DNA from 4 places in the Microbulbifer sp. TB1203 genome. Region 2 is predicted to be linked to each of the others. Evidence: predicted binding sites of a transcription regulator. Region 2 holds the regulator's gene; each other region holds the start of a gene.
The links. Region 2 encodes LexA, which represses DNA repair genes until DNA is damaged. Its sites were predicted from a motif close to ACTGTNTNTANANACAGT; they were not measured.
Positions count from the first base shown of each region.

Region 1: uvrD (DNA helicase II) is a predicted target of LexA. The motif match lies at 2,862-2,879, and genes of this name have one in related genera.
Region 3: recA (recombinase RecA) is a predicted target of LexA. The motif match lies at 2,383-2,400, and genes of this name have one in related genera.
Region 4: PP263_RS02305 (PA0069 family radical SAM protein) is a predicted target of LexA. The motif match lies at 3,815-3,832, and genes of this name have one in related genera.

Region 1 covers NZ_CP116899.1:3,782,041-3,787,948, forward strand. Annotated here, with positions in the region: gene PP263_RS15985 (NAD(P)-dependent oxidoreductase) at 1-628, opposite strand, end outside; gene PP263_RS15990 (LysR family transcriptional regulator) at 750-1,646, shown strand; gene hexR (transcriptional regulator HexR) at 1,760-2,614, opposite strand; gene uvrD (DNA helicase II) at 2,913-5,108, shown strand; gene PP263_RS16005 (GNAT family N-acetyltransferase) at 5,191-5,631, shown strand; gene PP263_RS16010 (TRAP transporter substrate-binding protein) at 5,760-5,908, shown strand, end outside.
Region 2 covers NZ_CP116899.1:1,556,474-1,562,381, forward strand. Annotated here, with positions in the region: gene PP263_RS06590 (TetR/AcrR family transcriptional regulator) at 1-275, opposite strand, end outside; gene PP263_RS06595 (DUF6763 family protein) at 407-718, shown strand; gene PP263_RS06600 (TIGR00730 family Rossman fold protein) at 756-1,397, opposite strand; gene lexA (transcriptional repressor LexA) at 1,583-2,188, shown strand; gene PP263_RS06610 (hypothetical protein) at 2,248-2,505, opposite strand; gene PP263_RS06615 (DUF6586 family protein) at 2,590-3,081, opposite strand; gene topA (type I DNA topoisomerase) at 3,078-5,756, opposite strand.
Region 3 covers NZ_CP116899.1:2,064,826-2,070,733, reverse strand. Annotated here, with positions in the region: gene PP263_RS08820 (UvrD-helicase domain-containing protein) at 1-1,763, shown strand, start outside; gene PP263_RS08815 (CinA family protein) at 1,781-2,296, shown strand; gene recA (recombinase RecA) at 2,456-3,493, shown strand; gene PP263_RS08805 (regulatory protein RecX) at 3,493-3,987, shown strand; gene glpK (glycerol kinase GlpK) at 4,126-5,607, shown strand; gene PP263_RS08795 (class I fructose-bisphosphate aldolase) at 5,677-5,908, shown strand, end outside.
Region 4 covers NZ_CP116899.1:539,767-545,674, forward strand. Annotated here, with positions in the region: gene PP263_RS02285 (IucA/IucC family protein) at 1-329, shown strand, start outside; gene PP263_RS02290 (aldolase/citrate lyase family protein) at 326-1,105, shown strand; gene PP263_RS02295 (LysR family transcriptional regulator) at 1,194-2,102, shown strand; gene PP263_RS02300 (GIY-YIG nuclease family protein) at 2,310-2,600, opposite strand; gene PP263_RS02305 (PA0069 family radical SAM protein) at 2,708-3,796, opposite strand; gene PP263_RS02310 (cation:proton antiporter) at 3,918-5,132, shown strand; gene sodC (superoxide dismutase [Cu-Zn] SodC) at 5,205-5,738, opposite strand.

The sequences.
Region 1 (5,908 bases), 2.2 Mb from region 2:
CGCTAAACCGCCGGCGGCTGTGCGCGGGCTGTTCCAGTTCGTCGATCATTGCCACGGCGTAGTCCTGTACCGAGATGCGGCTCTGGCCCTCGCCGTCCACCAGCAACTGGTCGCCGCCGAGGCGGAAATTGCCGGTGCGCTCGCCGGGCTCGATCAGCGCCGCCGGGCTCAGGAAGGTCCATTCCAGTTCCTCTTCACCGCGTAGCCGCTCGAGGGTGTCGCGCGCGCCCAGCGCGGATTCCTTCCACTGCGCCGGGAATTCCGGCGTGTCTACCATTTGCACCCCCGGCGCCACCTCCAGGCTGCCGGCGCCGCCGACCACCAGCAGGCGTTCTATCCCGGCACGTTTGGTTGCTGCGAGGATCGACTCGATGCCGCGGCCGTAATAGCCGCGCACATCCTCCTGGGCGTGGCCGCTGAAGGCGCTGATCACGGCGTCGTGGCCGGCCAGCCGATCGGCGAGACGCCCGGTGTCGAGCACGTCGATGCCCACCGCGGTCAGGCCGTCGCGGGGCTGCAGTTTGTCCGGGTGGGCGACCAGGGCGGTAACCTGGTGGTCGCGCTCCAGGGCCTCGGTGAGCAGGCTGGAACCAATAAATCCGCTGGCGCCGATCAGTGCAATTTTCATGGGTCTTTTCTCCGATAAGTGGGTTGTGGATTCGACGGAGAGCAGTATGGTCCCGAACTACTGTGCTGATAAGATGGTTAAATCTGGAATCTTTGTTCGGTATAGAAGGACAATAAAGGCAATGGCTAATCTGTTGGATATCAATCTCAACCGCTTGGTGGTCTTCGTGGCGGTAGTGGAGACCGGCTCCATCACTGCGGCGGCGAAGCGCCTGGGGCTGGCGAAGACGGTGGTCAGCGCGCATATACAAAAGCTGGAGGCGGAAATCGGCACCCACCTGCTGGTGCGCACCACCCGCCGGCTGCACCTGACCGAGGCCGGGACCCTGTTCTACGAGGCCTGCGAGAAGATACTGCGGGATACGGAAGCGGCCGTCTCCCAGGTGGGCAGTTGCGTCCAACAGCCCCGCGGCAGGCTGCGCCTGTCCTGCCCGGTGGACTACGCGGCCGCGGTGGTCGCACCGCTGGCGGCGCAACTGTGCCGGGAATACCCGGAACTGCGTGTGGAGATCCTCTCCAGCGACCAGCGCATAGATATGGTGGCGGAGGGAATAGACCTGGCCATTCGTATCGGCCGGCTGGCGGATTCCAGCCACCGCGCGGCGCAGATCGCGCATTTCAGTGAGTGGCTGGTGGCGGCGCCGGAGCTGTTCTCCGGAGAGTTGCCGCAGTCGCCCGAGGAACTGGGGCAGTGCCCCTTCGTCGGGTTATCGGTGCTGTCCAATCCCCTGTACTGGACCTTCACTGCAAACGGTGTTGAAGAGACCCGGCGGTTCAACCCGGCAATCATGGCCAACACCACCGGCGCGGTGCAGGCCGCAGTGCTGGCGGGCGCGGGCATCGCAGTACTGCCGGATTACGCGGTGGGCGAAGACATCGCCGCCGGGCGGTTGGTGCGGCTATTGCCGGACTGGAAACTGCCCGGCGGGGGGATCTATGCGGTGTTTCCCGCTACGGCACAGCGCCCGCAGAAGGTCAGTGTCTTTATTGAGGCGCTGAAAAAACACTATGCCGGCTGAACGGGAGCCGGGCGATTCCCGTAGGATGGGCAAAGCGAAGCGTGCCCATCATCTGCGGCCCTGATGGGCACGCTTCGCTTTGCCCATCCTATAAGGGAAAAACTGTTTTTCGATCAGGGTTTGTCTTCCCTCAGGCTGTACAGCCCCTTCTTCAGCTTGAGCAAATGCTCCTGCAACTGCGGCCCCTTGCGCTGGGCCACGCCGATGGCGAGCACGTCGATCACTACCAGGTGGGCGATGCGCGAGGAGAGGGGAGTGTAGATCTCGATATCCTCTTCTACATCCACCTCCAGCGGAATGGTTGCCTCCCGGGCCACCGGCGAACCGCTCGGCGCCAGGCCGATCACGGTGCCGCCCTGCTCCTTGACCATTTTCATGGAGTGCAGCAGCGCCTTGGTGCGCCCGCTCTGGGAGATGGCCACCACCACGTCGCCGGGCTCCATGGACATGGCGGACATGTTCTGCATGTGGTGATCGGAGTGGGCCGCGGTGGCCAGTTGCAGGCGGAAGAATTTGTGCTGGGCGTCCGCGGCCACCGCGCCGGAGGCGCCGAAGCCGAAGAATTCGACCCTTTTCGCGGCGGCGATAACGGTGACCGCCGCCTCCAGCGCGCGGGCGTCTATCTTGTCGCGCACATTGAGCAAGGTGTCCACCGTGGAGTCGAACACCTTGCGCTTGTACTCGGCAATGGTGTCGGTATCGGTCACTGCGATCTGGCCAAAGCTGGGGCTGGAGGCCAACTGCTGGGCCAGGTTCAGCTTGAACTCCTGGAAGCCGGAACAGCCCACCGCGCGGCAGAATCGCACTACCGTCGGCTCGCTCACCTGGGCCTCGGTGGCCAGGTCGACGATGCGCATATGGATGATCTCGTCCGGATTGGCGAGGATATACTCCGCCACCTTGCGCTCCGATTTGCGCATGGATGACAGCTGTTCGCTGATTTTCTGCGTGACTTCCGCCGGTTTCACGGGACTTCCTTTGTATATTCGGATTGGCAGTTTAGCCGCAAGCCCCGATGCTGGCGAGTGGTTCTAGCCGAGGCGGTGGCGGTCGTGCTGCCGGGGGCGGTCATTCTGTCCGGGTCTCGAGGGCGTAGATGGGCACAAATCGGCAGGACCGCCGATTTGGACGCCGCAGGCGCCCGCGAAGCGGGCGAGCGCCATGGACGGCGCGAGTCAAAACGGGCCCGGCGAGCGTGCCCATCAAAGACACGGACCTGTTTATTTAGCCAGTTTAAGAGGCCCCGGCTCTGGTACAATCCCCGCCATGGACGTATCGCAGATTCTAGACCCCCTCAACGACGCCCAGCGCGAGGCCGTGGCCGCGCCCCCGGGCAACCAACTGGTACTGGCCGGCGCCGGCTCCGGCAAGACCCGCGTGCTGGTGCATCGTATCGCCTGGCTGATGCAGGTGGAGGGGGCCTCCCCCTACTCCATCCTCTCGGTCACCTTTACCAACAAGGCCGCCCGCGAGATGCGCGGGCGCATCGAGGAGCTGCTGGGGGTAAACACCTTCGGCATGTGGGTGGGCACCTTCCACGGCCTGGCCCACCGGCTGCTCAAGGCCCACTGGAAAGAGGCCAACCTGCCGCAGAACTTCCAGATTCTCGATTCCGACGACCAGCTGCGCCTGATCAAGCGGGTGCAGAACGACCTGCAACTGGACGAATCCAAATGGTCGCCGCGGGAGACCCAGTGGTGGATCGGCTCGCAGAAGGACGAGGGCCTGCGCCCGCACTACATCAATGCCGGCGGCGATCCCTGGCTGCAGACTATGGTGCGCATCTATTTCGCCTACGAGGAGGCCTGCCAGCGCGGCGGTCTCGTCGATTTCGGCGAGCTGCTGCTGCGCGCCCACGAGCTGTGGCTGAACAACGACAGCGTGCTGGCCCACTACCGCCGCCGCTTCCCGCATATCCTGGTGGACGAGTTTCAGGACACCAACACCATCCAATACGCCTGGCTGCGCCTGCTCGCCGGTGACCAGTGCCATATCACCGCGGTGGGTGACGACGACCAGTCCATCTACGGCTGGCGCGGGGCCAAAATCGAGAATATCCAGCACTTCGCTCGGGATATGCACGACGTGCAGATGGTGCGCCTGGAGCAGAACTACCGCTCCACCGCCACCATCCTCAACGCCGCCAACGCGGTGATCGCGAACAACGCCGGGCGCCTGGGCAAGGAGCTGTGGACCAATGGCGAGGAAGGCGAACCCCTCGCGGTCTACGCCGCTTACAACGAGCAGGACGAAGCGCGCTTTATCGTCGACCGCATCGACGACTGGGTGCGCGACGGCAACCGCCGCGACAGCGTGGCCATCCTCTACCGCTCCAATGCCCAGTCGCGGGTACTGGAGGAGGCCCTGCTCCGCGAGCAGGTACCCTACCGCATCTACGGCGGTCAGCGCTTCTACGAGCGCATGGAAATCAAAAATGCCCTCTCCTATATGCGCCTGATCGCCAGCCGCGACGACGACACCGCCTTCGAGCGGGTGGTGAATACCCCCACCCGCGGCATAGGTGCGCGCAGCGTCGAGGCGGTGCGGTCTTATGCCCGCGAGCACGGCAGTTCCCTCTGGAAAGCCGCGACGCAGATGATCGAGCAGCGCGTACTGTCCGCGCGTGCCGGCAATGCGTTGCAGAGCTTTCTCAACCTGGTGGAGCAACTGGCCGCGGATGCCGAAGACAAACTGCTGGATGCGATCGCCGAGGATGTGATCGAGCGCAGCGGCCTGCTGGAATTCCACGGCAAGGAAAAGGGTGAAAAGGGCCAGACCCGGGTGGAGAACCTGCAGGAACTGGTCAGCGCCTGCCGCGCCTTCGATGGCATCGACGTGCCCGAAGGCGAAGAGGAGCCGCCGCTGCTCAACCAGTTCCTGGACAGCGCCGCACTGGACGCCGGCGAGGGCCAGGCGGACGAGTTCGAGGACGCGGTACAGCTGATGACCCTGCACTCCGCCAAAGGCCTCGAATTCCCGCTGGTGTTTATGGCCGGGGTGGAGGAAAACCTCTTCCCGCACAAGATGTCCGCCCAGGAGCCCGGGCGCATGGAGGAGGAGCGCCGCCTCTGCTATGTGGGCATCACCCGAGCGATGCAGAAGCTGTACATCACCTACGCGGAAAACCGCCGCCTGTTCGGCAGCGAGACCTACAACAGCCCGTCGCGCTTTATCGCCGAAATTCCGCCGGAGCTGGTGCACGAGGTGCGCCTGAAAACCGAAATCTCCCGCCCCTTGTTCAACTCGAACTACGGCAAGATCGGCAACCTGTCCGACCCCGCGCCGGACTTCGACGACCTGCCCCCGCTGGCCCTCGGTGGCCGCGTGGAGCACCCCAAATTCGGCGAGGGCACCGTAATACAGTTCGAAGGCAACGGCCCCCGCGCGCGCGTACAGGTCAATTTCGACGATGCGGGCAGCAAGTGGCTGGTAGTGGCCATGGCCAAACTCCAACCGCTCTAACCCCGGGACCGCGGAGCTCCAGCTCCGCAAACGGGCCGCAGGCCCGCAGTGACCAAAAGTGACAGTGTCAGGGAAGAGGAGAATGATCGAAGCGGTTTCCAACAAAAACCTGGAAGACGTGTTGCCATTGATCCGGCAATACCAGGAGTTTTACAAGGTTGAGGATATTTGCGATATGCGCAACCGGGTGTTTTTCTCCCGGTTCGGTGAACAAAGCCGGGATGGCTGTCAGTTCGCCTATCGCCAAGCTGGGAAGTTGGTCGCTTTCGCCACGGTATATTTCACCTATACCAGCACTATTGCGGCGAAGGTGGGTGTTCTGAACGATTTGTTCACCCTGCCCGATTTTCAAAACCGGGGGATTGGGCGCGAACTGATTGAACACTGCCGCCACTATGCGGCCAACAGGGGTGCAGCGAGATTGCAGTGGATGACCGCGTCGGACAACCTGCATGCCCAGAGCCTGTATGATTCGATGAGTACAGGGAAAAGCAGTTGGTATTTTTACACCTACACAGGCTAGGTTTTCCTCTGTAACTGTAGGAGCGGCCCATGGCCGCGATCGGGCTTCGCGAAAAATCTCTGATCGCGGCCATGGGCCGCTCCTACAAAAAGCACAAAAAATATACGAGCAGTAAAAATAAAAAACCGATGAAAAAAATCAACTGGTACCCCCCCATCATCCTCGGCCTGCTCGCCCTGCTGGTCATCACCTTCGGCGCCCTGGTCGCTTCCCGAGCCTCCCTGGGCCCCACGCAGCATTTCTCCGAGGACGGCAGTCGCGAAACCTTCGAGTGGAA
Region 2 (5,908 bases):
TAGAGACTCTCCAGCAGCTCTTCCACCGTCAGCCGCTGGCCCGCCGCCTCACGGCGATCCAGTTCGCCGGCGAGACTGGCGGTAAAAGGCGTCAGAAAGCGCTCGAACACTGCCTGGATCAGTTCTTTTTTTGATCCAAAGTGGTAATTTACTGCGGCGAGGTTGACCCCGGCTGTGCTGGTGATGGTACGCAGGGAGGTTTCGGTGAAGCCGCGCTCGGCAAAGAGCACCTCAGCGGCGTCCAATATCCGGCCGACCGTATCCGTCTGGCTCATAGGAATTCGAACCAACAATTAAAACAGTTGTTTAGTGAAAAGGCAGATTAGCATATTCCGCGCCAGCAGGCGGTGTTGAACCGGTGGCGCGGACATTAAATTGAAGGGAAGAATCGAGGAGAAGGGTTGCCATGACTCATAAACGACCGGAAATTGGCAGTTGGTTCGAGAATATCGACGGCGGCCTGCTGTTCGAAGTGGTCGCGGTGGACGATACCATCGAAGTCCAATACGCCGACGGCACCCTGGATGAGTTCGACTGGGAACAGTGGCGGGAGATGTCGCTGGTCACGGCGGCAGAGCCGGAGGATGCCAACGCGGCCTTCGGCCTGACTGTGGACGACCAGTCACCGAATGCGCGGGGCTTCAGCGTGCCGGAGGATACCAACCCTCTCGACCACGTTGAGGGAGAACCTTTCGAGGGGACGGACGAGTCGTCCTGAGGCCCCTTGCCAAGAGAATGAAAACTGGAGGTTCGTATCACGCCTCCCGCCCCCTGATGTAATCGATAATGATCTCCGCCGCCTCCTCTACAGTATCCACCATGCTGAATAAATCCAGGTCCGAGGCGTCAATGCAGCCGCTCTCCAGCACCGTATCCATCAACCAGCCGTGCAATCCAGCCCAATAGCGCTTGCCCACCAGCACGATGGGAAAGCGCTGCACCTTCTGCGTCTGCACCAGGGTCAGCGCTTCGAACAGTTCGTCCAGGGTGCCGTAGCCCCCGGGCATACCCACAAAACCCACCGCGTGTTTGACGAACATAAACTTGCGCACAAAGAAGTAGCGGAAGTTGAGGCTGATGTCCTGGTAGGGATTGGCCGCCTGCTCGAAAGGCAGTTCTATGTTGAGGCCGATGGAGACGCCGCGCTGGGGCAAGGCACCGCGATTGCAGGCCTCCATGATCCCCGGGCCGCCACCGGTCATCACCGGTATACCTTCGGCGGCCAGCAACTCCCCCAGTCTGACTCCCTGCTGATATTCCGGAGTATCCTCTGTAAAGCGCGCACTGCCGAATACTGTCACGGAACCGGTGAGCGCAATCAGTCGTTCAATTCCATCCACCAGCTCGGACTGTATCCGCAGTACCCGCCAGGCTTCCGGCATTTTTGCGTCCAGCATTTTCTTTCCTTTTATTTGTCGCGTATCTCTTTCAACCAGCCATTTTCTCCCCTCCTCTACTTATAGCAGCTTAATAGCGACAATGGCGTTGCCGGCCGCCCACCGGCACAAAGATTGCGCAGGAGGCAAATCTGTATATAATCCCAGCAACTGTATATAAATACAGAACAACCTCAGGTGACCCTATGACCAATCTCACTGCACGCCAGGCCCAGGTACTTGAACTGATCAAGTCCTATCTGGAGGACACCGGCTATCCGCCCACGCGCGCGGAGATCGCCCAGGAACTGGGCTTTCGATCCCCCAACGCCGCGGAAGAACACTTGAAGGCACTTGCGCGCAAAGGCGCGATCGAGATGGTGGCGGGTGCCTCGCGGGGAATCCGCATTCCCGATTATCAACCGGGCCTGCCGATTGTAGGGCGTGTAGCCGCCGGCAACCCGATCCTCGCCGAGGAGAACATCGAGGATTACTGCGACCTTCCGGCAGATTTCTTTCACCCACCGGCGGACTACCTGCTGCGGGTGCACGGCATGAGCATGCGCGACGCCGGCATACTGGATGGCGACCTGCTTGCGGTACAGCGCACAGATCAAGTGCGCAATGGCCAGATAGTGGTGGCGCGGATCGAAGATGAAGTCACCGTCAAGCGCTTCCGCCGCAAAGGCAACCAGGCCACTGTGCAGCTATTGCCGGAAAACGAGGATTTCGAAGTGATTCAAGTGGATATGCGGGACAAGCGTTTTGCCATTGAAGGACTGGCGGTGGGAGTGATCAGGCAGAGCCCCTGATCAATTAACAATGACCAGGCTGGAGTAATCCCAATTGAACATTGGTAACTGGTCATTGATCAATGAACCGTGTGATTTACCGGGGTCCCCTCTTCGTCTTCATCGAAATAACCCGACTCCATATCGTCGATATTCTGTACAGCTTCTATGCCGGCCTCCAGCATGGCCCGGGCAATGGCGATTTTGTGTTCGCGTATGAAATCCAGACTCTCACTGGAGAAATGGATACGCACCAGCGGGTCCTCCCGGTGGCCGGCACGGCGCAGCGCCACATCGCCATTGGCCAGTTCAACAATTTCAAAAGTCTCGGAGGACATACCCTTCTCCCGCTACATCAATTTGTGTGCAGGGTAACATACAGAGGCCGGAAGCCAGAAATCGGACTTAAAAACTGCCCGCTCCTACCACTCTTCCATATGCGCGCGCTGGCGCCGCACCAACTCCACTAGCGCGGCACGCCATGCTTGCAAACGCTCTTCGCTGAGAGCCGGAATTTCGGCAGCGGACAGGTTTTGCAACGGAATCAAGTTATCCTCCCCGCGATTTCCTTCGCTCTTCCCGCCGGAGAACTTCCACAGCTGCAACCACGCGGCCTGCAGTTGCGACAGCCAGCTGTCAGGGTCCCCGAGCAGCTCCAGCAGTTCAGCGGCCTCCGCACAGGCCGTACCGCGGGCTGCGGCCCGCTCCTTGAGTTCAGACGCGGATTCCGGTTCGCAACCCAGTTGCAACTGAAACGCCAGCTCGCAGAGAAAGGCGCGGTAGGCGCGCCACAGCTGCACCACTGCTCCCTCCTGCACCGCCACCTGCCGCAACGCGGGCCCGGTCTCTCCATCCAGGAGCAGTTGGCTTTTACGCAGAGCGGACGCCACCGCGCCGGTGTAAGGATTGCTCATCTGCCCGCGGCCGCTTTCTTGTGTGCCGGCTTGCGCGTGGTACCACTGCTTCCGGACTCAATCTGCCACTTGCCGTCTCGATAAAAGGCGCGCCAGCCGGTGGCCTTTCCCTCTTCCTCGGACTGTACATACTGCTCTTGGGTCTTGCGGCTGAAGCGCACCACCGTATCCCGCCCCTTGTCGTCCTCGGTGGGCGCCGAAAACAGGAAGCTGTACTTGGGATCGATCTCGCTTTTGTGCGGCAACAGCTCTTTCACCAGTGGCGCGCGGGTCTCGCGGTTCTTCGGGAACTGGCTTGCGGCGAGGAACAAGCCCGAGGCGCCGTCGCGCAGGATATAGTGGTCGTCCACTTTCTGGCAGGGCAGCTCGGGCATGGGCACCGGATCCATTTTCGGTGGCGCCGGCTGGCCGTTCTTGAGCAGTTTACGGGTGTTCTTGCACTCTTCGCTGGTGCAGCCGAAGTACTTGCCGAAACGACCGGACTTCAGCTGCATATCGCTGCCACACTTGTCGCACTCGATCAGCGGCCCGTCGTAGCCCTTGATCTTGAAAGTGCCCTTCTCCACCTCGTAGCCGTTGCAATCCGGGTTGTTGCCGCAGATATGCAGCTTGCGCTGCTCATCCAGCAGGTAGCTGTCCATGGCGGTGCCGCACTTGGAACAGCGGCGCTTGTCGCGCAACTGGCGGGATTCTGCTTCTTCATCCTTGTCCGCGTCCACGGCCTCTTCGCCGGGCACCAGGTTCATGGTGTTGGTGCAGCGCTCCTTGGGTGGCAACCCGTAACCGGAGCAGCCGAGGAAAACGCCGGTGGAGCCGGTGCGGATCTGCATATGCCGGCCGCACTTGCTGCACTCGATATCGGTGTCCGTGGGCGCGTTGCGGCGCATGCCGTCCTCGGCGGCCTGGGCTTTTTCCAGGCGCGCGGAGAAGTCCTTGTAGAATTCGTCGAGCAGCTCTTTCCAGCCCTTGTCCCCCCCCGCCACCGCGTCCAGGGATTCCTCCAGGTTGGCAGTAAAACCGTAATCCATCAGGTTCTTGAAACTCTCGCTCAGGCGGTCGGTGACGATATCCCCCATTTTTTCCGCGTAGAAGCGCCTGTTTTCCAAGCGGACGTAGCCGCGGTCCTGGATAGTGGAAATGATTGAGGCGTAAGTGGAGGGACGGCCGATACCGCGCTTTTCCAGCTCTTTCACCAATGCCGCCTCGCTGTAACGCGCCGGCGGTTTGGTGAAATGCTGTTTCGGATCCAGTTTTTTCAGCGAGAGTTTCTCTCCCACTTTCACGTCCGGCAACAGTAGGTCTTCGTCTTTTTTGCTGACCGGCGGCGCCACCTTTAAAAAGCCGTCGAAACGGATCACGCGCCCGCGGGCGCGCAGCTCGAAGTCGCCGGCGGTAACCACCACCGAGGTGGACGTGAACTGCGCCGGGGTCATCTGGCAGGCCACGAACTGCTGCCAGATCAGGTTGTACAGGCGCTCGGCGTCGCGCTCTACGCCGGAGAGCATGTTCGGCTGCACACGCACATCCGAGGGGCGGATCGCCTCGTGGGCCTCCTGGGCACCTTCCTTGCTGCTGTAGCTGTTGGGGTTTTCCGGCAGGTATTTATCGCCGTAGCTCTCGCCGATAAATTCGCGTACCGATTCAACCGCCTCCGCACTCAGATTGGTGGAGTCGGTTCGCATATAGGTAATATGCCCGGCCTCGTACAGGCGTTGCGCCAGCATCATGGTTTTCTTGACGCTGAAGCCCAGGCGATTGCTCGCCGCCTGCTGTAAGGTGGAAGTGATAAACGGTGCCGAAGGTTTGGAACTGGTGGGCTTGTCGTCCCGCGCGGTAACCTTGAACTCGCTCGACCGCAGGGCCTTGACCGCGGCGCTGGCCTGTTCCTCGTTGACCGGGCGAAAGGCTTCGCCGGCCTGCTTTTTTACTTCCAGGCGCAGCGGATCTGCCTTGGCAGTTTCGGTATCCGCGGCGAGAGTCCAGTACTCCTCGGGAATAAAGGCGCGAATCTCCCGCTCCCGCTCGACCACCAGGCGCACCGCCACCGACTGCACCCGCCCGGCGGACAGGCCGCGGGCCACTTTTTCCCACAGCAGTGGCGAGACCATGTAACCGACGATGCGATCGAGGAAGCGGCGCGCCTGCTGGGCGTTGACCCGGTTGATATTGAGTGGGCCCGGGTCCTTGAAAGCTTCCTGGATCGCGGACTTGGTGATCTCGTTGAACACCACCCGGCGGTAGCGGCCCTCGTCGCCGCCGATGGACTCGCGCAGGTGCCAGGCGATCGCCTCTCCCTCGCGGTCCAAATCCGTGGCCAGATAGATATGGTCGGCATTGGCGGCCAGCTTGCGCAGTTCGCTCACCACCTTTTCCTTGCCGGGCAGGATTTCGTAGTGAGCGGCCCAGTTGTGATCCGGGTCTATGCCCATGCGCTTGATCAGCTGCTCGCGATTTTTCTTGCGCTTGTAGGCCTCCTTGGCCTCCGGTGAAAGCTTGCGGGTCTCCGCGGCGCGGCGCGCGCGCTCCTTCGCGTCTACCGGCTGCCGGTTTCCGCCGCCGGTGGGCAAATCGCGAATATGGCCGACGCTGGACTTCACTACAAAGTCCTTTCCGAGATACTTGTTGATGGTTTTCGCTTTGGCCGGCGATTCGACGATGACCAGTGATTTACCCATAAGCATTTGATTTTAAATAGAAAATTTACTGCTTTCGCAAGCCTTGGCAGCCTTTGGCAAAGGCCAGCGCTGCGCGAATATATAAGCTCCGCCCCGGGTGCGGTCAAGCGAGCGGCGCAAATTACTGTTGCGCAACGTCCAGTTTTCTCACC
Region 3 (5,908 bases), 510 kb from region 2:
TTGCGCAAGCAGTGCCGGCCGCTGAGCCTCTATTCAGTTTGCGGGATCGTGAGCTCTTGAGGCTGGGTATTCCGCAAGAGCGGCTGGAGGGTGTAAAGGCGTTGGTCAGTCAGGACCAGCTGGATGCCATGCAAAACACGCTTCCGGTGGAGGCCTTCGAGGCGCTGTGTTTCCTGGCAGAGGGGCTGCCGCTCGAGGAGGTGATGGAGGAGTATGCCGCTGCGGACGGTCCGTCGAAGATCGATATCGAGGACTACGAGCGGGCCCTGCTGACATCCCAGAGCCAGCGCCGTTTCCATGTGGTGGAAGATGAGATGGAGCTCAAGCAGATGCTTGAGGCCCCTCTGGAGCAGTGGCGGGTGTTCCTGCACCCGACCCAGCGTGAACTCGTCGACCGTACCTGGAACGGCCCTGTACGGGTGCTTGGCGGGGCTGGTACCGGCAAGACGGTGGTGGCCATGCACCGCGCCCGCTGGCTGGTCAAGAATGTGCTCGAGCCCGATGAGAGGCTGCTGTTCACCACCTTTACCCGCAACCTGGCCATGGATATCGAGGCCAATTTGCGCAAGATCTGCACGCCCGAGCAGATGAAGCAAATCGAGGTGATGAATATTGATCGCTGGGTGCATCGTTTTCTCAAGCGCGAGAAAGAGTCGCTCAAGATCGTGTATCCGGGTAACGAGTCCTATGACAAGTGTTGGGAAAGGGCCGTGCAAATGGCTCCCAGCGAAATTGATTTACCAGACTCCTTTTATGAGGAAGAGTGGGAGCGGGTCATTCTTCCACAGCGGGTGCTGAGTCAGAAGGAGTATTTCAAGGCCAGCCGTATTGGTCGCGGGGTGGCGCTGAACAGAAAACAACGGATGCAGATCTGGCCGGTATTCGAAGAGATGCGCCTGCAGCTTCATCAACATGGCCTGGTAACGATGGAGGACGGTGTCTTTATTGCCATCGACAAGATCAGGGAGGGGGCGGTGGTGCGGCCCTACCGTGCGGTTGTGGTCGATGAGGGCCAGGATCTCGGCGCTGAGGCATTCAAGTTGCTGGGTGAGCTGGTGCCCATTGACAACCGGGATTGCATGATGATTGTTGGTGACGCTCACCAGCGCATCTACAAGAAAAGGGCTTCTTTATCCTCCTGCGGTATCAATATTCGGGGCAGGGGGCGCAAACTTCGTATCAACTACCGTACCAGTGAGCAGATCCGCCGTTATGCCACCGCGGTGCTGGAGGGCGTGGAGGTCGATGACCTGGACGGCGGGACAGACAGGCCAAATGGCTATCGGTCACTTTTTGATGGCCAGCCGCCGTCTGTGCATGGATTCGAAAATGCGCAGGATGAAGCGGAATTTATTGTTCAGAAGATCCGGCGTTTGCAGGAAGAGGCGGTTCCGCTGAGTGATATCTGCCTTGTAGGGCGAACGGAAATTCCTTTGAAAATGGTCACCGGGAAACTGCGGGAAGCCGGGATAGAAGTGTACAAAGTCAGCCGGGATACTACCGATAATACCGCGGTGCTAGGGGTCCGTTATGCCAACATGCATCGGATCAAAGGCCTGGAATTCAAGGACGTGTTTCTGGTCGGCATCTCAGAGGGCGTGGTGCCCATGCCGCCGAGAGGAAATAGTACGGAGGATATCACCGAAATACGGGCTCGGGAGCTGAATGAACGGGCCCTGCTGCATGTGGCGGCTACGCGTGCGGTTCGCTCATTGTTTGTGACTTGGTGTGGTAGCCCTAGCAGGTTTATTGCAAATGAGTGATTGAGAGGGGCTTGCGGATGACCGGAAAAATAGAGATTTTGGAATTGGCGCAGACCCTCGGCGAGGAACTGCACAAGCACGGCTGGCGCGCCACGGCGGCGGAGTCCTGCACGGGCGGCGGCATCGCCGCGGCCATCACCTCGGTGCCCGGGGCCTCCAACTGGTTCGAGGGCTCGGTGGTGAGCTACGCCAACCGGATCAAGCGCGATTGGCTGGACGTGGCGGAGGAGGATCTGGAAAGTTTCGGCGCGGTGAGCGAGCAGGTGGCGCGGCAGATGGCCAGCGGTGCGCTGGCGGCCATGGATGCCAATATCGCCGTGGCGGTGAGCGGCATTGCCGGCCCGGACGGTGGCACCGAGGAGAAGCCGGTGGGCACGGTGTGGATCGCCTGGGCCATATCCGCCGGGCAGGAGCCGGTAACCATCCGGGCGCAGTGTTTCCATTTCGAGGGAGACCGCGCGGCGGTTCAGGCGCAGACGGTGGCCGAGGCGCTGCGGGGGATGCTGGTGCTGGTGCGGGAACATCCGGAGTAGCGGCGGGTGGCGATTCTGCTCCAGTTTTGAGCCGGTGACGGTCCTGCGGACCGCGAGCGGAGCTGGAGCTCCGCGCTCCCGGGATTACTGGTTGCTTATACAGTAATCCTTCGCTAAGCTTGCCCCCAACAAACAACGCTCAAACACACGGGAAGGGTCATGGATTCCAACAAAGACAAGGCACTGCAGGCGGCGCTGTCTCAGATCGAGCGCCAGTTCGGCAAGGGTACGGTGATGCGCATGGGGGACAAGGAGCGCGTCCAGATTCCGGCAATATCCACCGGCTCCCTGGGCCTGGATGTGGCCCTGGGCATCGGCGGTCTGCCCCGCGGCCGAATCGTGGAGATCTACGGCCCGGAATCCTCCGGTAAAACCACCCTGACCCTGCAGGTCATTGCCGAAGCCCAGCGCAAGGGCGGCACCTGTGCCTTCGTCGATGCCGAGCACGCGCTGGACCCCATCTATGCGGAAAAGCTCGGCGTGAATGTGGACGAGTTGATCGTGTCCCAGCCGGATACCGGCGAACAGGCGCTGGAAGTTGCCGATATGCTGGTGCGCTCCGGCGCGGTGGATGTACTGGTGGTGGACTCGGTGGCGGCGCTGACCCCGCGTGCGGAAATCGAGGGCGAGATGGGCGATTCCCACGTGGGCCTGCAGGCGCGACTGATGTCCCAGGCGCTGCGCAAGCTCACCGGCAATATCAAGAACACCAATACCCTGTGCGTTTTCATCAACCAGATCCGCATGAAGATCGGCGTGATGTTCGGCTCGCCGGAGACCACCACCGGCGGCAACGCGCTCAAGTTCTACTCCTCCGTGCGCCTGGATATCCGCCGCATCGGCTCGGTGAAAGAGGGCGACGAAGTGGTGGGCAACGAGACCCGGGTGAAGGTGGTCAAGAACAAGGTGGCGCCGCCGTTCAAGCAGACCGAGTTCCAGATCATGTACGGTCAGGGCATCAACCTGCTGGGCGAGATCATCGACTACGGTGTCAAGCTGGGCCTGATCGACAAGGCCGGCGCCTGGTACAGCTATAAGGGCGACAAGATCGGCCAGGGCAAGGCCAACGCGGTCAAGTTTCTGAAGGAGAACCAGGAAATCCGCGATGAGATCGAAGGCCAGCTGCGCGCGCAGTTGCTGGGTGCTCCGGTGCCGGCGAAGCCGGAGGAAACCGCAGCGGAAATCACGGAAGACTAGTGTTTCCCTCCGAGGACAAGACTCAAGCGCTCTACGGTGCGGCGCTTGAGTTGCTCTCCCGACGCGAGCACTCCCGCCTCGAATTGCGGGAGAAGCTCGCAGATAAATTCCCCTGCGCCGATTTCGATGCGCTGTTCCAGCGCCTGCAGGATCTCAACTACCAGTCCGATCACCGCTTCGCCGAGGTCTTTGCCCGCTCCCGCGTACAGCGTGGCCAGGGACCGCTGCGCATCCGCCGCGAATTGCACCAGCGCGGTATCGAAGGCGACCTGATCAACAGTGCGCTGGAGCAGTTGGAAGCGGACTGGTTTGCGCTCGCCGCGGAGCAGCTGCAGCGCAAATTCCGCAGTCCGGTCAGCTCCGCCCTGCCGCGTGACCAGCAGCTCAAGGAACGAGCGCGGCGCCAACGCTATCTCGCCTACCGCGGATTTCCCGCCGACGCCATCAACTGGGCGCTGGACGCGGAGGAATCCGACTTATACTCTGCTCATTAGAGTTTACTGACCCCTGTAGGAGCGGCTCCCTGGGAACGCCGAGCTCCAGCTCGGCACGCGGGCCGCGGGCCCGCTATCGCGGCCAACGGCCGCTCCTACAGATTGTCAGGGAAACAACAATAAGCGCGAGAATTCCCCATGATCCTGTCCATCGACCAGGGCACCACCGGAACCACCGCCTTCGTCTTCGACACCAGCGGCACCCTGCTGGGCCGCAGCTATTCCGAACTCCCCAATTACTATCCCCACCCCGGCTGGGTGGAACAGAAAGCCGAGGAGATCTGGCAGGTCACCCTGCGGGTCTGCGCCGCGGCGTTGGAGCGGGCGGGGATTGCCGCCGCCGATCTCACCGCCCTGGGGATCACCAACCAGCGGGAAACCACCATCCTGTGGGACCGGAAAACCGGCGAGCCGGTATGTCCGGCAATCGTCTGGCAGTGCCGCCGCTCCGCGGAACTGTGCGCCGAGCTGGAGCGCGCGGGTAAAGCCGAGTGGTTGCTCGAGAAGACCGGCCTGGTACTGGACGCTTACTTTTCCGCCAGCAAACTGCAGTGGCTATTCCGGCAGCAGCCGGAACTGCTGGCCCGCGCTCGCGCCGGCGAACTCTGCTTCGGCACCGTGGACAGCTGGCTGATCTGGAAGATGAGCGGCGGCCGTGCCCATCTCACCGACCACACCAACGCCAGCCGCACTCTGCTGTACAACCTGGAAGAGAGAAACTGGGACGGCGAGCTGTTGGAGTTGTTCGAGTGCCCCCAGTCGCTGCTGCCGAAGATACTGCCCTCAGCCGGACATTTCGCCACCACAGACCCTCAGGTGTTTCTCGGCGCTGAAGTACCCATCTGCGGGGTGGCGGGTGACCAGCAGGCATCCCTGTTCGGCCAGGGCTGCACCGAGCCCGGCAGCATCAAGAATACCTACGGCACCGGCTGCTTTATGCTCGCATACGCAGGCGCCGAGCGGCCGCAGGTGCCCCGGGGCCTGCTCACAACTATTGCCTGCGATCCCGCGGGAGCGCCGGTCTATGCCCTGGAAGGCGCGGTATTCAATGCCGGCTCCGCGGTGCAGTGGCTGCGGGACCAACTGGGCCTGATCCAGCATGCTGCGGAGACAGAAACCATCGCCAACCGGGTCCCGGATACCCGCGGCGTCTATCTGGTGCCGGCGTTCAGCGGACTGGGTGCGCCCCATTGGGATTCCGCCGCCCGCGGAACCATCTGCGGCCTCACCCGCGGCGCCGGCAAGGCGGAGCTGGTTCGCGCCACCCTGGAATCCATCGCCTACCAGAGCGACGAACTGGCGCAGCTGATGGCGGAGGGGCTCGGGATGGAAATCAGCCATATCCGTGCCGACGGCGGTGCCAGTGCGAACAATTTCCTGATGCAATTCCAGTCCGATATCTCCCGGGTGCGCGTGGAGCGGCCGCGGCAGATAGAGTCCACCGCCGTGGGTGCGGCGCTGCTGGCAGGGATCGGCGCCGGTATCTGGCCCGCCGGGGATATGCCCCGGAGTCTGCTGGAGATCGAGCGGGACTTCGTGCCGCAAATGGAACCGGCGCGTCGCGATGAACTGGTCGGTGGTTGGTGCAAAGCGGTGACGGCCTGCCGGACGTTCAGATGACAGAGGTTGAGATGACAGAGGGCAGAGGTCCTATTCTGAAACGAGGCTGAAACCAGGAGGGGAACAGTTATGTCTGTCAATGAAGAAATGCAAAGCACCATCGACGATATGGTGGACGGTCGTCGCGGCATTCTCGCCGCCGACGAGAGCAACGGTACCATCGCCAAACGGTTCGACTCCGTGGGGGTCGAATCCACCGAAGAGCACCGTCGCTTTTACCGCTCGCTACTGCTGTCCACCGAGGGGCTGGGTGAATACATTAGTGGGGTGATCCTGTTCGAGGAGACCCTGAGGCAGGCGG
Region 4 (5,908 bases), 1.0 Mb from region 2:
GGCGGCGCGTGGTCTATTGCCTGTTCGTGAATAACCTGTGCCAGGCGGCCCTCCACTGCGGCCGCTTCCTGGAATCCGAAGCTCCGCTGTGGAAACTGGTGCGGCAGGTGCTGGAAGATTACCGGGAGACAGAGGGCGGTGCGTTGCGCCGGGAACTGATCGATCCGCTGCTTGCCGGCGCCGACCTGCCGGGCAAGGCCAATATGATTACCCGTTTCACCCGGGAACCGGACAGCCGCGCTCACTACATCCGCGTCGCCAATCCGCTCGGTCACTCGGCCGGCGCCGTGCGGGCCGCGGAGGTTGAGCCGGAGGTTGTGCAACTATGAGTAGTTTGCAAGCGCAGAGCAGTTTGAAAGCACGGCTGCATAACGGAGAGCGGTTGCACGGACTCTTCTGCTGTACGCCCTCGAGCCTGTTGGTGGAATTTATTGCCCACGCGGGATTCGATTACGTGATTCTCGATACCGAGCACAGCCTGGTGAACCCCGCGGACCTGGACCATATGATCGTCGCCGCGCGTGCCTCGGGTATTTCCGCATTGGTTCGCGTGCCGCTCGAGCGCGCGGACCTGGTTGCGCCACTGCTGGATGCGGGCGCTGAAGGCATCGTCTTTCCGCGGGTTCGCAACGAAGAAGAGGCGGCGCAAGCGGTGGCCATGTGCCACTACCCGCCTTCCGGACAGCGCGGCCTGAGCGTACACCGGCATATCGGCTACCACAGCGACCGGCTGGAGGAGCGAAACCGCAGGGCCGACGAGCGGGTACTGGTGGCGGCCATGATCGAGGATAGCGCGGGGCTGGAAGCCTGCAGGGCCATTGCCGAGGTGCCCGGCGTCGATATCCTGATGGAGGGCGCCGCGGACCTGTCCGCGGCGCTGGGCCTGCCCTGGCAGACGCGCCACCCCGCGGTTATCGAGGGAATAGAGCGTATCGCCGCAGCCGCGGCGGCGGCGGGCATCGCCTTCTGTGCGATTCCGAGAGAGGACGCGGATTACGGGAAATGGCTGGATCAAAAGGTGTCGCTGTTCGTGCTGGGCACGGATCGGGGCGTTATTCGCAAGGGACTGGCGGCGCATCTGGAAAAGTACGCCGGTCCCCGCTGATTTGAAAAGCCGCCTCTATGCCGGCCGTTAGCGCATAGAATTCCCGGACTAGACTGTTCACTCTTCTTGAACAATTGTGGCGAGCGGCGTGAAATTATTGGAGGCCTTGCAGATCTACCTGCGAGTGGCGGAGCAGGGCAGTTTTACCGCTGCGGCGGACAGCTTGGGCCTGTCCCGCGCCAGCGTGTCCGGCGCGGTGCGGCAGTTGGAGAACCTGCTCGGCACCCGGCTTCTGCATCGCACCACCCGCAGCGTGCAGATGACCCAGGACGGGCGGGTTTTCTACGAACGCAGCCGGGACCTGCTGGCGGATATGGACGAGTTGCAGAACCTCTTCCGCGAGGATGCGTCGGCGCTGCACGGGCGCCTGCGCGTGGATATGCCGCTGCCGGTGGCGCGGGACCTGGTGATACCGCGGCTGCCGGAATTCCTGCGCCGGCACCCGGACCTGGAGATAGAACTGAGCAGCACCGACCGCTTTGTGGACGTTGTGCGCGAGGGATTCGACTGCGTGTTGCGGGTCGGCACTCTGGAAGACTCCGGCCTGATCGCGCGGCCGCTGGGCCACTACCGCACGGTGAGCTGCGCCAGCACCGAGTACCTGGCGGAACACGGTACACCGCGAAGCCTGGAGGACCTGTCCCGGCATCGGCTGGTCCACTATGTGCCGTCCCTCGGCGCGCGGCCGCCCGGTTTCGAGTATATCGACCCGGATGAGCCGGACAGGGAGAAATCCCTGCCCATGGAGGGAGCGGTCACCGTCAACAATACCGCGGCCTACCTGGAGGCCTGCCGGGCGGGGCTGGGGATTATCCAAGTGCCGGAGGCCGGCGTGCATCCCTATCTGGAATCGGGGGAACTGGAGGAGGTGCTGCCACAGTACCGGCCCGCGCCCATGCCGGTGTCCCTGGTGTACGCCAACCGCCGGCACCAGCCCAGGCGGGTACAGGTGTTTATGGCGTGGATTGCGGAGATTATGAAGCCGCGGTTGATCTAAGATTTCGGAGTTCAGATCGAGGCGCCGTCCGCTTGGTTGTGCACTGTGCCTGCTGTGGGAGCCTGCCCTGCAGGCGAAAAGGCGGTGCTGAATTGCAACGCCGTTATTCGCCAGCAGAGCCTGCCCTGGACTCGATCCGGGGGCTGGCTCCCAGCGGCGCTGTTCGACAGCTTCCCAGGAGTATACGGTAGTGGCCTACTGAGCGGATCAGGACGATCCGCTCTGGCATTCGACCAGCAGCGCGGTATCGCCGGCCACCAGTGCCTCTTTCTTTTCCTTGGGCCACTTTTTTATCCGCATCTCCAGTTGCAGGGCCTCCGATCTTTCGGCAACTGCGTGCTGGAATGCCAGGGTCAGCGGACCGCGCCCGCGCAGCGCCTTGGCGCCCCTGGGGCTGCCGCTGGCGTGCTCGGCGAAACGGCGCTCCACATCGCGGGTAATCCCCGTGTAGAGGGCTCCGCTGCGGGTGCGTATCAGATAGACAAACCAGTTGTTCAAGGTGGCCTCGCGGAAATTCCGGCCGCCTATTGTAATGACTCGGGCTCAGGAATCGAATGGAGTTCCGGAGCCTGCTTGCAGGCGAACAAGTCAGCGATTTGAACTCCTCAAAACAGCGACTGCTGTTCGCCGCTTGCGGGAGGCGGAGAGAAGCGCCCGCAGTCCAGTGCCAGCCTGCGCCGGTTCAGCCCGAGTTTTTTAATCGCCACGCGAAAGCGCTGCTGCAGCAGCTGGGCGAAGACGCCGGTGCCGGTCTGGCGCTGGGAAAAGTCGCTGCGGTAGTCGCGCCCGCCGCGGCTCTGCTGCACCAGGCTCATCACGTGGGAGGCGCGCTCGGGGTAGTGTTCCTGCAGCCACTGGCGGAACAGTGGAGCCACCTCGTAGGGCAGGCGGAGGAGAATATAGGCCGCGAATTCCGCACCGGCCTTTTGCGCGGCATCGAGAATGGCTTCGAGTTCGCTGTCGTTCAGCGCCGGGATCATGGGTGCGACCAGCACCGCGGTGGGGATGCCGGCGCCGCTCAGGGTCTCCAGTGCGCGCAGGCGTGCGGCGGGACCGGCGGTGCGCGGCTCCAGTTTCCTTTTCAGGTCATTGTCCAGCGTGGTTACGCTGATGGCGGCCTGGGCGAGCCCGTCCTGTGCCATCTCCGCCAGTATCGGCAGGTCGCGCAGGATCAGTTGGCTCTTGGTCACTATGGTCACCGGCTGGTGAAAGCGCTGCATCACCTCGAGCAGCTGGCGGGTAATCCGCTTGTCTCTCTCCAGCGGCTGGTAGGGATCGGTATTGGTACCCAGGGCGATGGGGCTGCACACATAGTTGCGTTTGCGCAGGGCCTTTTCCAGCAGCTCCGGGGCGTTGGGTTTGAAAAAGATTTTGCTCTCGAAGTCCAGCCCCGGGGACAGGTCCATATAGGCGTGGGAAGGGCGGGCGTAGCAATAAGTGCACCCGTGCTCGCAGCCTCGATAGGGATTGATCGACTGGCTGAAGGGCAGGTCCGGCGAGCTGTTGCTGCTGATAATAGTCCGGGCCTTTTCCTCGATGGCCTCGGTCAGCAGCCTCTCCGGCGGCTCCTCCTCCAGCTGCCAGCCGTCGTTCTCCCGCCGGCTTACCCGGGTGGCGAAGCGGCCGGCCAGATTGCTGGCGGCACCCCGGCCCTTGCGGGCTTGTGGTGGGTTGGCTGTGTCCTCTTCGGCCATGACGGCTACACTTCATTAACTGTATATATGTACAGTCTAAATTGAGGGGCCGCTCCTGCGCAAGCGGGGTGAATCGGGCATACACTGAAGATCATGGACATAGCGGAGGGAACCGAATGCCATGGTGACAACCTTAGTCGGTCAAGTGCTCTATCTGCTGATGGCGGTGGCCTTTGGCCTGGTGCTGGCGCGCATCCTGCACATTGACTATGCACTGGGCTGCCTGGCGGCCGGGGTGCTCGCCGGGCTGTTGCCGCCGGTGACCGACTACGACGCAGTCCTGCGGGCGTACAACCTGAACCAGTTGGTGTTCTTCGTCGTTCTGCCGGTGCTGATTTTCGAGGCCGCATGGCAACTGGACCCGCGGGCGCTGAAGCGCTGGCTGGGGCCGGTATTGCTGCTGGCTATTTTGGGCGTTGCCGTCTTCACGGTGATTGCCGCGACGCTGCTCTACTACGGTACCCATCACCCAGCGGGCTTTCCCTGGACAGCGGCGCTGCTGACCGGCGCGGCACTGGCGACCACGGATCCGGTAGCGGTGGTTGCCAAACTGCGCAGCAGTGGTGCGGGGGAGGATCTGCTGATCCTGATGGAAGGGGAGAGCCTGTTTAACGATACCGCCGCGATAGTACTTTTCGGCCTGGTGCTCGGCCTGGCAACCCAGTCAGTGGAGGGCGGCGTCCAGCCGTTCGGCAGTGTGATGCTGCATTTTGCGTGGAGCTTTATCGGCGGGCTGGCACTGGGGGCGCTGTGCGGCCTGGCGACGGTGGCCCTGGTGCTGTTCCTGCGCGCCGTGGGGTCGGCGCTGATGATCCTGGTGCTGGCCGCCTTCGGCAGCTTTTACCTGGCGGAACAGATCGCGGGAGTGTCCGGTATTCTCGCGGTGATGATGTGTGCCATCGTGGCCCGCGCCGGCCTGCAGCTGCGGGACAAAGATCGGCTGGTGGGAGCGGCGTTCACCTGGGAATGGCTGGCGCTGGCGCTCACCGGCCTGGTGTTCGTGATCATGGGATTGACCATTACCTTTGAAATGTTCAGCCAGCACTGGTTCGCCATGTTGATTGCCATTGCCGCCGCCCTCGGCGGGCGTGCGCTGGCAATATTTACGGTTGCGCCCCTGGCGCGGTTTGTGGGGCCGCCAATCTCCAAGCCCTGGCGCCTGCTGCTGGGCTGGGGCAGCCTGCGCGGGGTGATTGCCATCGCGCTGGTGCTGTCCATCCCTATGGAGCTGCCCTACTGGTGGATGGTGCAGTCGATGGTATTCGGGGTGGTGCTGTTTTCCCTGCTGGTGCAGGGGACCAGCAGCGGCTGGCTGATTACCAGGTTATCCGAATAGTCTGTGTCCGGGGATTTCCAGATTGGGCAAATCCCCGGCAAGTGACGCAAGTAGCGGCGGGATTGCCCGATACTATTTGGATGTGCTGATAACCCCGCAGGCGACACGGGGGCCGCCTCCACCCAGGGGTTTCGGATGGTCCGAATAGTTGTCCCCTCCCTGGTGAACCATCAGTGAATGCCCCTTCAGGTCGGAAAGTTTCAGCCGGGGGGCCAGTACCGGGCTGGTGGAACTTCCTTTGGGGTCGACAAATATGGCGGGAAGATCCCCGAGATGCCCGTCGCCCCAGGGGGGGCCGTGACGCTTGGTTTTGGCCGGGTCATAGTGTCCGCCCGCCGCCAGCGCCGCGGTCATCTTGCCGTCCTTTTCCTTGGGCTCACAGCTGGGGAACTCGTGGAGATGGAAGCCGTGCAGCCCCGGCGTCAGCCCGGTGAGGGAGGGGGTAAACACGACGCCGTATTTCGTTTCGCTGGCGACCACCTGGCCGATCGGTTTTCCGACGCCGTCTTTGTTTACGGCGCGCATTTCAATGGTGATATCCGCCTGTACCAGGCCGGATAAAAGCAGAGTGGTAAAACCCAATAGTGTTTTGACTCGAGCATGCATCGTTCAACCCTCATGGTGTTGCTGTTTCGAGTGCCCCGCGGCCTCCGAAAAACCTATGGCGTTTCCGCCATCTCCTTTCCGGCTCTCATTGTCTGCACGGTCACCGGAGTGCGGAATCGCAGACTCGCACAAGTTTAGGCATTAACAGACAGGGTACACATGCTTACCTG